2 regions of the Bacillus spongiae genome follow, and region 2 is predicted to be linked to the other one. Evidence: riboswitches for the same ligand, from Rfam matches in the RefSeq annotation. Region 2 holds a riboswitch; the other holds the start of a gene.
What was found. A riboswitch is a leader RNA that binds a small molecule or an ion and turns the genes downstream of it on or off. The one in region 2 is predicted to bind cobalamin.

Region 1 (4,698 bases), on a different contig from region 2:
CAATAATGTCCCTGTGAATTTAATAAATAATAAACTCAAATTATCCTTACCCTTTGAGCCATTCATCAAAAAAGTTGCTTTTTTTTGCTCTGCGTTCAATGGGTTATAAATGTTGAAAGGGATTATCGAATGCGATGAGACCTTTTTTAAAGAGTCTATAAAAGGACGAAGGGCTCTGGACAGAAAACCTAATAAACGTGGCGCTAAAGATAAAAAGAGGGATTAGTAATCTAAAAATGCTGTTGTTGTCGCCCAGGACCGAAAGGGGCAAGTCATTGCTCAGAGAACTGGTCGTGTAAAAGCAGAAGAAATTGACTCAGTTATCGGAAGCTATATCGCCCCATACTCTTTTTATACACAGATACAGCCACGAACTACAAGAAATTCGCCCAAATAAAGGCACTTAAACACGAGCCGATAAATCTAAGCAAAGAGGGGTATGTCAAAAAAGGCATCTATCATCTGGAAAACGTTAATAACTATCATAAACGTTTAAAGGGGTGGATGGATAGGTTCCAAGGAGTGGCTACGAAGTATTTGGACAATTACCTTTACTGGTTTAGCTTCCTTCAGCAAAGTAAGAAGCTGGCTGAAAATGAACAAATAAACCAAATGCTACTTAGTGCTTGCCAAAATTCAAATAGCATTACCGTCAATTTTTTATTTGAGGTATAAAAAAATAGCCATCCCTATGTTGGCACGACTGTATTTCTTATTCCGTTAAAGTCCAATCTGCTCTTCATTTTCTCTTTCTTTTCATTGTATCTCTTTCGCAATTAAACGCTTCTGAGTTTAACTATGCGTTCCACAACAAATCCAACTATTAAGCCGATAGCAAAAGGAAGTAATGCAATATTTGCATCAAAAATCAACCCATTTTCTAACGGTTCGTTAAGTACGAGTGAAAACCTAAAAAGAGATAAATCGAATATATTTCCAATTCCATAAAACAGAGCCATTGTCGCAACTGAAGATAATAACGGAAACCATATTTTTCTCATAAAAGCCCCCCTTTTCAATAATTGTTATATTGAACTAAACTCCCGTTAGCTGATTAGTCCTCTCCTAATATAATACCATAAAAAGTAAATTATTCCTTGTAAGAATCAAAAGCAACAATCTTTACGAAAAGGGCCTATATTAAATTAGTGTGAAAGAAGCTCTACTTATAGTATAGTTGTAAAAAATAATAGAGGATAAGAAGAGGGGAAAAGATGAAAAAAAAGAAGAAGGTTGCGTTGTATGTTTTACTAACTGTTGTAGTATTGGGTTTGTTTTCTTATTATCAAAACAATTCGATTACAACGACAAACATGAGTATTCAATCAGATCAAATTCCAGAAGCATTCAATGGCTATAAGGTTGTCCAATTATCTGATTTACATAGTAAGTCCTTTGGTAAGAACCAGCGGGTGTTAGTGGAAAAGGTGAAAGAGACCAATCCTGATGTCATTGTCTTTACGGGTGATTTAGTCGATTCGAAAAAATATAATGAAGAAAATAGTGTCGTGTTAATGGAACTGTTAACGAGCATAGCCCCTGTTTATTACGTTAGTGGAAATCATGAATGGTGGTCAGAAAGGTTTGCCACATTAGAAGAGAGGTTAACAAGTGCTGGAGTAAAAGTACTCCGGAATTCTAGTGAAGTGATTGAAAGAGAAAATGAACAAATTCATATCGTAGGGATTGATGATCCGGCGATTCAACCTTTTTTGGAAGAGGGAGAGACAACGGATAAAGCCATTACAAAGGCTCTTGAAGGGATTGATCCGGCAGAACACTTTACGATTCTCCTCGCACATCGGCCAGAGTATTTCGGTATCTATGCCGAGCACGAGCTGGACCTTGCTTTAGCCGGCCATGCACATGGGGGGCAAGTTCGAATTCCGTTTATAGGTGGTGTTGTAGCGCCTAATCAAGGTTTCTTCCCAGAATATACGTCAGGAACCTATACTGAAGCTGATTCGAAAATGATTGTTCATCGAGGGTTAGGAAACAGCATTATTCCTCAACGTATCTTTAACCGTCCTGAAATCATCGTCATTACCTTAGCATCTAAGAATGAATAAATGCCTTTAAATCCTTGGTAGAAAACAGAGGGACCCACTTAAAAGTATTGGTCACTCCGTTGAACGTTCTTGACGAGAAAATGGAATCTGCTCGAAAAAAGGCTGATAATGACGAAAATGATGAAAAATATGTCAACGATGAGTGAGAAAATAGTGTATAATGGCTAGGAACGGAAAGAAAATTACATACATTTGGAATTAGGTGAAGCAATTTACTATTGCTTAAAAGGGAAGTTGGTGAAAATCCAACGCGGTCCCGCCACTGTAAATGAGAGCGAACTGTAACGCCCACTGTGAATGATTTCATGGGAAGGGACAGGGAACGATGATCATAAGCCAGGAGACCTGCCTAATAACCGCACCAATCATGCCTACGAGGATAGGAAGGTGTATGAAGGCTTATGGCTTTAGATGTACTTTACTGCCTTTATGCACATGACATCTTCCTTAGGAAGATGTTTTTATTATGTTTAACAGGAGGATTACCATGAAGAAGCTATTTTCATTATTATTTGTATTATTATCGTTTGGCTTAGCAGGCTGTGGAGAAGACGAGAAAAAGACAGAGGAAACAAAGAAACCCGCGACGGAACAAACAGAAGAAAAAGCAGCGTTTCCTGTCACGCTAACGGATAGTGTGGATAACGAAGTGACGCTTGAAGCGAAGCCAGAGAAGATTGTTTCAATCATGCCGAGTATTACTGAAATTCTCTTTGCGGTTGGCTCAGGTGAGGAAGTGGTTGCTGGAACAGATTTTGATAATTACCCAGAAGAGGCCCAGAATCTTGAAAAAATTGGTGGAATGGAATTTAATGTCGAGAAGATTATTTCGCTACAACCTGACCTAGTATTGGCTCCTGAATCTGGATATGCGTTGGGACAGACCGGCTTGGAGCAAATTGAAGAAGCAGGCATTCCTGTTTTGGTTGTCGATGATGCAACGAATTTCGATGAAGTATATGCATCTATTGAATTTATAGGGAAAGCAACAGGACACATGGAAGAAGCTTCGAATATCATTGAAGACATGAAAACAACGTTAAATGAACTGAAGGAAAAAGCAAGTTCGATTGAAGAAGCAGAGAAAAAGAACGTCTTTATTGAAGTAAGTGGAGACCCACTCTTTACGGTTGGGACCAGTACATTTATGCATGAGATTTTAATGGCGATTTCTGCAAATAATGTAGTAGAAGAAGAAGGCTGGGTTGAACTGAATGAAGAAAAGGTTGTTTCATTAAATCCAGATGTCGTGATTACTACATATGGAGAAGGAGCGGCTGAACAAGTCTTAGCAAGAGAAGGCTGGCAAGGTGTATCCGCTATTTCAAACGAAGAAGTATATGAGGTCAACTCTGATTTAGTGTCCCGTCCAGGGCCAAGGTTAGTACAAGGAGTAGAGGAAGTTGCAAAAGTCATTTATCCTGAGGTCTTTACAAACGAATAAAGCATTCACGTATTGTATTGCCTTACTATTTCTTTTCTTATCAATTATTTTAGGCGTATCGATTGGTACTGTGTCCGTTCCGTTCACTGTGATTATTCAACTTTTTGTCATGAAGCTTCTACCTTTTCTTTCATTTGAGGTTGAGGAACAACTGGCGTATATCGTAAATTTGATTCGTTTGCCACGTGTCGTACTAGCTGGACTTGTAGGTGCTTCTCTTGCGTTAGCTGGAGCTGCCTTCCAAGGACTACTCAGAAACCCGTTAGCAGATCCCTATACATTAGGGATCTCATCGGGGGCTTCCGTTGGAGCGGTTGTCACCATCTTTTTTAATTTGTCGATACCCTTCCTCTCCCTTTTTACCCTTCCATTCATGAGTATCGTCGCTGCCTTTATCACAATTTTTTTGGTTCTTATTTTTACAAAGAAAATTGATCCGACGATGAAGGTGGAAACGATTATTTTAACAGGCATTATATTTAGCTCTTTTTTAGGAGCAACGATATCCCTCATGATAGCGCTCACGGGTGATCAGCTTCGCCAAATCATTGGTTGGTTATTAGGAAGTGTCGCGATGAGAGGCTGGGAACATGTATGGATATTAATTCCGTTTTTCCTCGTTGGCTGCATCGTTCTGTTATGGAATGCAAAAGAGTTAGATGTATTAACCTTTGGGGAAGAAAAAGCACAGTATTTAGGTGTGAATGTTCACCGGCGTAAAATGATGATCTTGCTGGCAGGTTCCATTGTGACTGGAGCGGCAGTGTCAGTATCCGGTACGATCGGATTTGTAGGTTTAGTCATCCCCCACTTTGTTCGTCTTATATGGGGACCAAGCCACCGACAATTGCTCATTTTATCGATCGTCTATGGGGCCGGCTTTCTTATTTTAGCTGATCTGATTTCACGCACGATCATTGCACCAACAGAGCTGCCAATTGGTGTTATTACAGCCCTTTTTGGCGCGCCAGTCTTCGGACTCGTGCTTATGAAGCAAAAACGTGAAAGAAGTGGTAGGCTATGATTGAAGTTCGCTCATTAACAGGAGGATACGGAAATAAGGAGATTATTCGTAATGTCACTTTTTCCGTGAAGCAAGGGGAAATGTATGGTATTTTAGGACCAAATGGAAGTGGGAAGACGACGCTTTTAAAGATGATGACTGGTTTGCTGCCGTATCAGAGA
Region 2 (4,698 bases):
TCTGCTTGCTGTATAAGCTGCTCCTGATAAATAAAGCGAAGTGAATCCTGCTTCTTTGGCAACTAATGCAGCCATGGCATCATGAGCACCTGGAATTTGCAATATATCCGGGGATAACATTAGCACTCGAAATTGATCCGCTAGCTGTTTTTGATTCATTGGTTGATCAACTAACCAAGCCATTTTGACCCCTCCTCACAATAAAAACAATTCAACAAATTGGTTGACGTTCATTTTTTCTAGCTTATCTTGGTTATAACAAACCTCTTCAATCTTCTTCTGATGCTTACTTGGGAAATGGGTTTTCAAGTTATTTGAAAACTTATTCATTATTTTTGGAATGGCTTCTTCTCGACGGAAGCGGTGCCCTAATGGGTATTCACATTCAATCCTTTCCGTAGCTGTTCCATCTTTAAAGTGAACTTGAACTTGGTTGGCGATTGAGCGCTTGTTCGGATCTAAATAATCAAAACTGTATTGTTTATTTTCAACCACTTCCATTTTTTCGCGTAATGAATCAATTCTTTCATCAGAAGCCGTCTCATTTTCATAAAATTCAGCTTTAATATCTCCTTTAATAAGGCCAATAGCCGTAATATATTGTAAACAATGATCTCGATCCGCTGGATTGTGCAATGGACCTTTTTTATCAATGATGCGAATGGCAGATTCATGAGTAGTAATCGTAACCTTATCAATCTCATCTAATCGATCTATCACTTGAGGGTGTAGCTTAACCGCACATTCAGCTGCTGTTTGTGCATGGAATTCAGCAGGAAATGATACTTTAAATAACACATGCTCCATCACATAGGAATCCAGTTGACGACCAAGCTTTAATTCCTTTTGATTGAATAAAACATCTTGAAAGCCCCAACCTGGTGCAGAAAGAGCTTGCGGATAGCCCATTTCCCCTTTAAGAGCCTTGATTGCTAAGTACACCCCTCTACTAGTTGCATCCCCTGCTGCCCAAGACTTACGAGATCCCGTATTCGGAGCATGTCTGTACGTTCGTAAACTAGAATTATCTAGCCAAGCATTTGATAAAGCGTTGATTACCTCATCTCTTGTTCCGCCAAGCATATAGGTAACAACTGCTGTCGTTGCCACTTTGACAAACAATACATGGTCCAGTCCAACACGATTTAAACTATTCTCTAATGCCAAAACCCCTTGAATCTCATGGGCTTTAATCATCATTTCCAGTATATCTCGAACAGTTAAAGGCTTCTCTCCCTCTGCAATGCGAACACGGCTAATATAATCTGCAACGGCCAAAATACCCCCAAGATTATCAGAAGGATGCCCCCACTCTTCAGCAAGCCATGTGTCATTATAATCTAGCCATCGTATCATACAACCAATATTAAAGGCCCCTTGAACCGGATCAAGAACATAAGAAGTTCCTGGCACTCGACTTCCGTTTGGAACCGTAGTTCCCGGAACGACAGGACCAAGTAATTTCGTACATTCTGGATATTGTAAAGCAAGGATTCCACACCCTAAAGTGTCTAACAACACATAACGTGCCGTTTCAAAAGCCTCTGAGCTTATAATGTCTTTATGCAGCACATAATCTGCAATTTCCTCTAATAAAACGTCTACCTTTTTTTCTTCATTCGTATTAATCACGTGTATCGTTCCTTTCAAGTTTGTCTTGTATTCTTCAGTTATTGATTAATTACTAAGTACATGTCGCTCACCTGTATAGTGAACACGTGGCCTGAATAAGCGATTATTCTCATGCTGCTCCATCACATGAGCACAAATGCCAACTGTTCTGGCACTGAAAAAGATTGGTGTATATAACGGAATGTTAATGCCGAGCATCCAGTAAACAGGTGCTGCATAATAATCTAAATTCGGATATAGTCCCTTCTCTCTCTCCATTATTTTCTCACCAGCTTCACACATGCGAAGGAGAAGGTCATCACCCTTTAACTCACATAATTGCTTTAACGCATCTTTCATCATGAGCGCTCTTGGATCCATTTTTTTCATGTACACTCTGTGACCAAAGCCCATAATTTTTTCTTTTTTAAATAATTTCATTTCCAACATTTCTTCAAAAGCTTTGACTGTTCCCGCTTCAAGAAGCATGTGCATAACCGCTTCATTTGCACCGCCATGCAAATTGCCTTTTAGCGAGGCAACAGCTCCCGTTAACGCACCATATAAATCAGACTGGGTAGACGCAATCACTCTAGCAGTAAAAGTAGAATTTGGCATTTCATGCTCACTATATAAAACGAGTGAACGATCAAATATTTCTGCTTCTAGTTCAGACGGTTTCTTGCCTGTAAGCATATAGAAGAAGTTTGCACTGTATGATAACTCTTGAAGTGGAAGAATAGGCTCTTGACCGTCCAACATTCGATAGCTGTTCGCTACGATAGTAGGTACTTTCCCTAAAAGTTTATAGGCACGCTCTTTATTGATTAAATGAGCGCGATTGTCAATTTGATCATCATAACCAGCCAGAGCTGAAATCCCTGTTCTTAAAGCATCCATCGGGTGAGTCTCTTTTGGAAGGAGCTTAAATACATCGAACACTTTATCCGGTAGTTCATATTCAGCCTTTAATTTCTCTACGACGGTTTCTTTCTCCACTTCAGTGGGGAGTTTTCCCTCAAGCAATAGATAAACGAGATCTAGGTACTCTTTTTTTTGTGATAATTTAATTAAATCGTATCCTTTTATAACAATTTCCCCTTGAACGGTATCAAGAAATGAAATATTTGTTTCTGTGGCAACAACACCTTCTAGACCAGGAAAAAACTTCTTTTCAACTTCCATCCTTTTCTTCCTCCCATTCAAATAATTCACGATTGATTATTTTGTAAGCCCTTTCAACATTTCGTAAATAAATAAGCTGTTCCTCGTGATTCCCAGCTCTCTCCATAATTTCAGCTTTTAATAGCGAATATTTTGTTGAAATGGAGCAAGGTTTCTCTAATTGATAATTAATCATAATGCATGCTTTGAAAGAATTGATAAAATAATCTACTGAACCAAACAAAGATGTCTCCTCCAAACAAATCTTCTCATGAAAATTTCTCAATAAAAAAACAACTTCCTAAGAAGTTGTTAAGTTACGAACGATTAATAAATAACATGTTTATGAGTAACTCAAAAAAAACACGCCTTTACTTCCGCACTTAACACCCCCTATCCTCGTAGGTATTGATGTTTGCTAAAACAGGCAGGTCTCCTGGCTTAAGATCATCGCTTTTCGAACCTTCCCATTCCCTAACGGAAACAGTGGCCATGACGAATCGCTCCCTAATACAGTTGCGGGACAGCGCCGGTTTCTAACCGGACTTCCCTTTTAAGCAGATAAATAGATTTATCCGCACCTATTTCTACACCTATTTAATTTGACACATTTAATATATCAATTTTTTAGAAAATTAACAATTGTTTTATTTACAAATATTTAAAACTCCTTCTAACAATTCTTGTATACCACACTACTTTATAACAATAGTATATCGGTTAAAGGAACGACTATTTCATGCTATTAAAGGGGTGCATAGAAAAATCGTGCGCAATAAATTACCTCAATGAAATTACTAGACAGTACTGATAATATGTTATTTTCTTTCTTATTTAGTTTTTTAATATAGTATTCTAAAAAATATATTTTCTGATTCATATCAAGTGGGCATTTTTCTCTTTTAATAGAAAAACCCAAATCCTTTTCTACCAAAGGACTTGGGCTTTTGAATAAACGTTTTAGAACCTTACCGTTGTTCCATTATTACCATTATGAACGATAGTCTTGTGCACCAAACCAACCACCAGTTGGGCCATCATTGTCAAATAAAGCTAACTTAATTGCACCTGGTAGAACGGTTTCTACCTCATAATCCGCATTTGGTCCACCTAAATCTGTTTTTAACCAGCCTGGGTCTAGGCAATTAGCCAAAACACCCGTTCCTTTTAGCTCCACTGCTAAATCCTGAGTTAGCTTATCTACTGCTGCTTTTGACACACCGTACGGAGATAATTGTGGAGTATCTTTAATTCCAGAAGTTATATTAATTATTCTTCCATAGCCATTTTCCTTCATTTTAGGTGCAAATGCTTGAGAGAGTAATAGTACACTATACAGGTTATTTTGGAAGATAACATTGAAATCCTCCACAGTAATATCCCAAAATTCTTTCCATTCACTCATGATTGCTGCATTGTTATATAGAATATCTACTCCACCATGCTTTTCCTTTACCACTTCAACCATCTTGTGAAGCTCATCGGTTTTGGATAGATCCCCTTCTACTACGTCAAACTTCACTCCATATTCTTTTATTAAATTAACTGTTTTTTCCGTGTTTTCTTTTTTTCTTGCATGAATAATGACATTGCATCCTTCTTGAGCTAGTCCAATTGCGATTTGTTGACCAATCCCTCTACTTGAGCCTGTAACTAATGCCCACTTATTTGCTATTTTCCCCATTTTCTTTCCTCCTTCATCAATACCTTCTGAACTATTCTTTTCTCTTTTCATCCTCTAACAGAGACTACGTGGCTCCATCTTAAAAACGCAGATTATTCTAGTGTTTCTATAAAATTTTCCTGCGTCGCTTCTGATTATATATTCGTTTTACCTAATAATCAATATAATCTAAACCGCTTTCGTTATAAGTTCATTTTAGTACTTTTATGTAGCATAAATGAATGGTTCATAACGTTCTT

Region 1: linked by a shared signal. The riboswitch ahead of WAK64_RS15700 (ABC transporter substrate-binding protein) and the one ahead of WAK64_RS04340 (hypothetical protein) in region 2 are both predicted to bind cobalamin.

Annotation. Positions count from the first base shown of each region.
Region 1 is NZ_JBBAXC010000013.1:92,810-97,507, reverse strand. Features, by position in the region: partial or broken gene WAK64_RS15715 (IS1595 family transposase) at 78-675, shown strand; gene WAK64_RS15710 (hypothetical protein) at 777-1,001, opposite strand; gene WAK64_RS15705 (metallophosphoesterase) at 1,215-2,069, shown strand; cobalamin riboswitch at 2,253-2,436, shown strand; gene WAK64_RS15700 (ABC transporter substrate-binding protein) at 2,557-3,513, shown strand; gene WAK64_RS15695 (FecCD family ABC transporter permease) at 3,473-4,537, shown strand; gene WAK64_RS15690 (ABC transporter ATP-binding protein) at 4,534-4,698, shown strand, end outside.
Region 2 is NZ_JBBAXC010000003.1:17,625-22,322, reverse strand. Features, by position in the region: gene prpB (methylisocitrate lyase) at 1-183, opposite strand, end outside; gene WAK64_RS04350 (bifunctional 2-methylcitrate dehydratase/aconitate hydratase) at 196-1,632, opposite strand; gene mmgD (citrate synthase) at 1,678-2,796, opposite strand; gene WAK64_RS04340 (hypothetical protein) at 2,786-3,019, opposite strand; cobalamin riboswitch at 3,185-3,375, opposite strand; gene WAK64_RS04335 (SDR family NAD(P)-dependent oxidoreductase) at 3,767-4,459, opposite strand; gene WAK64_RS04330 (histidine--tRNA ligase) at 4,664-4,698, opposite strand, start outside.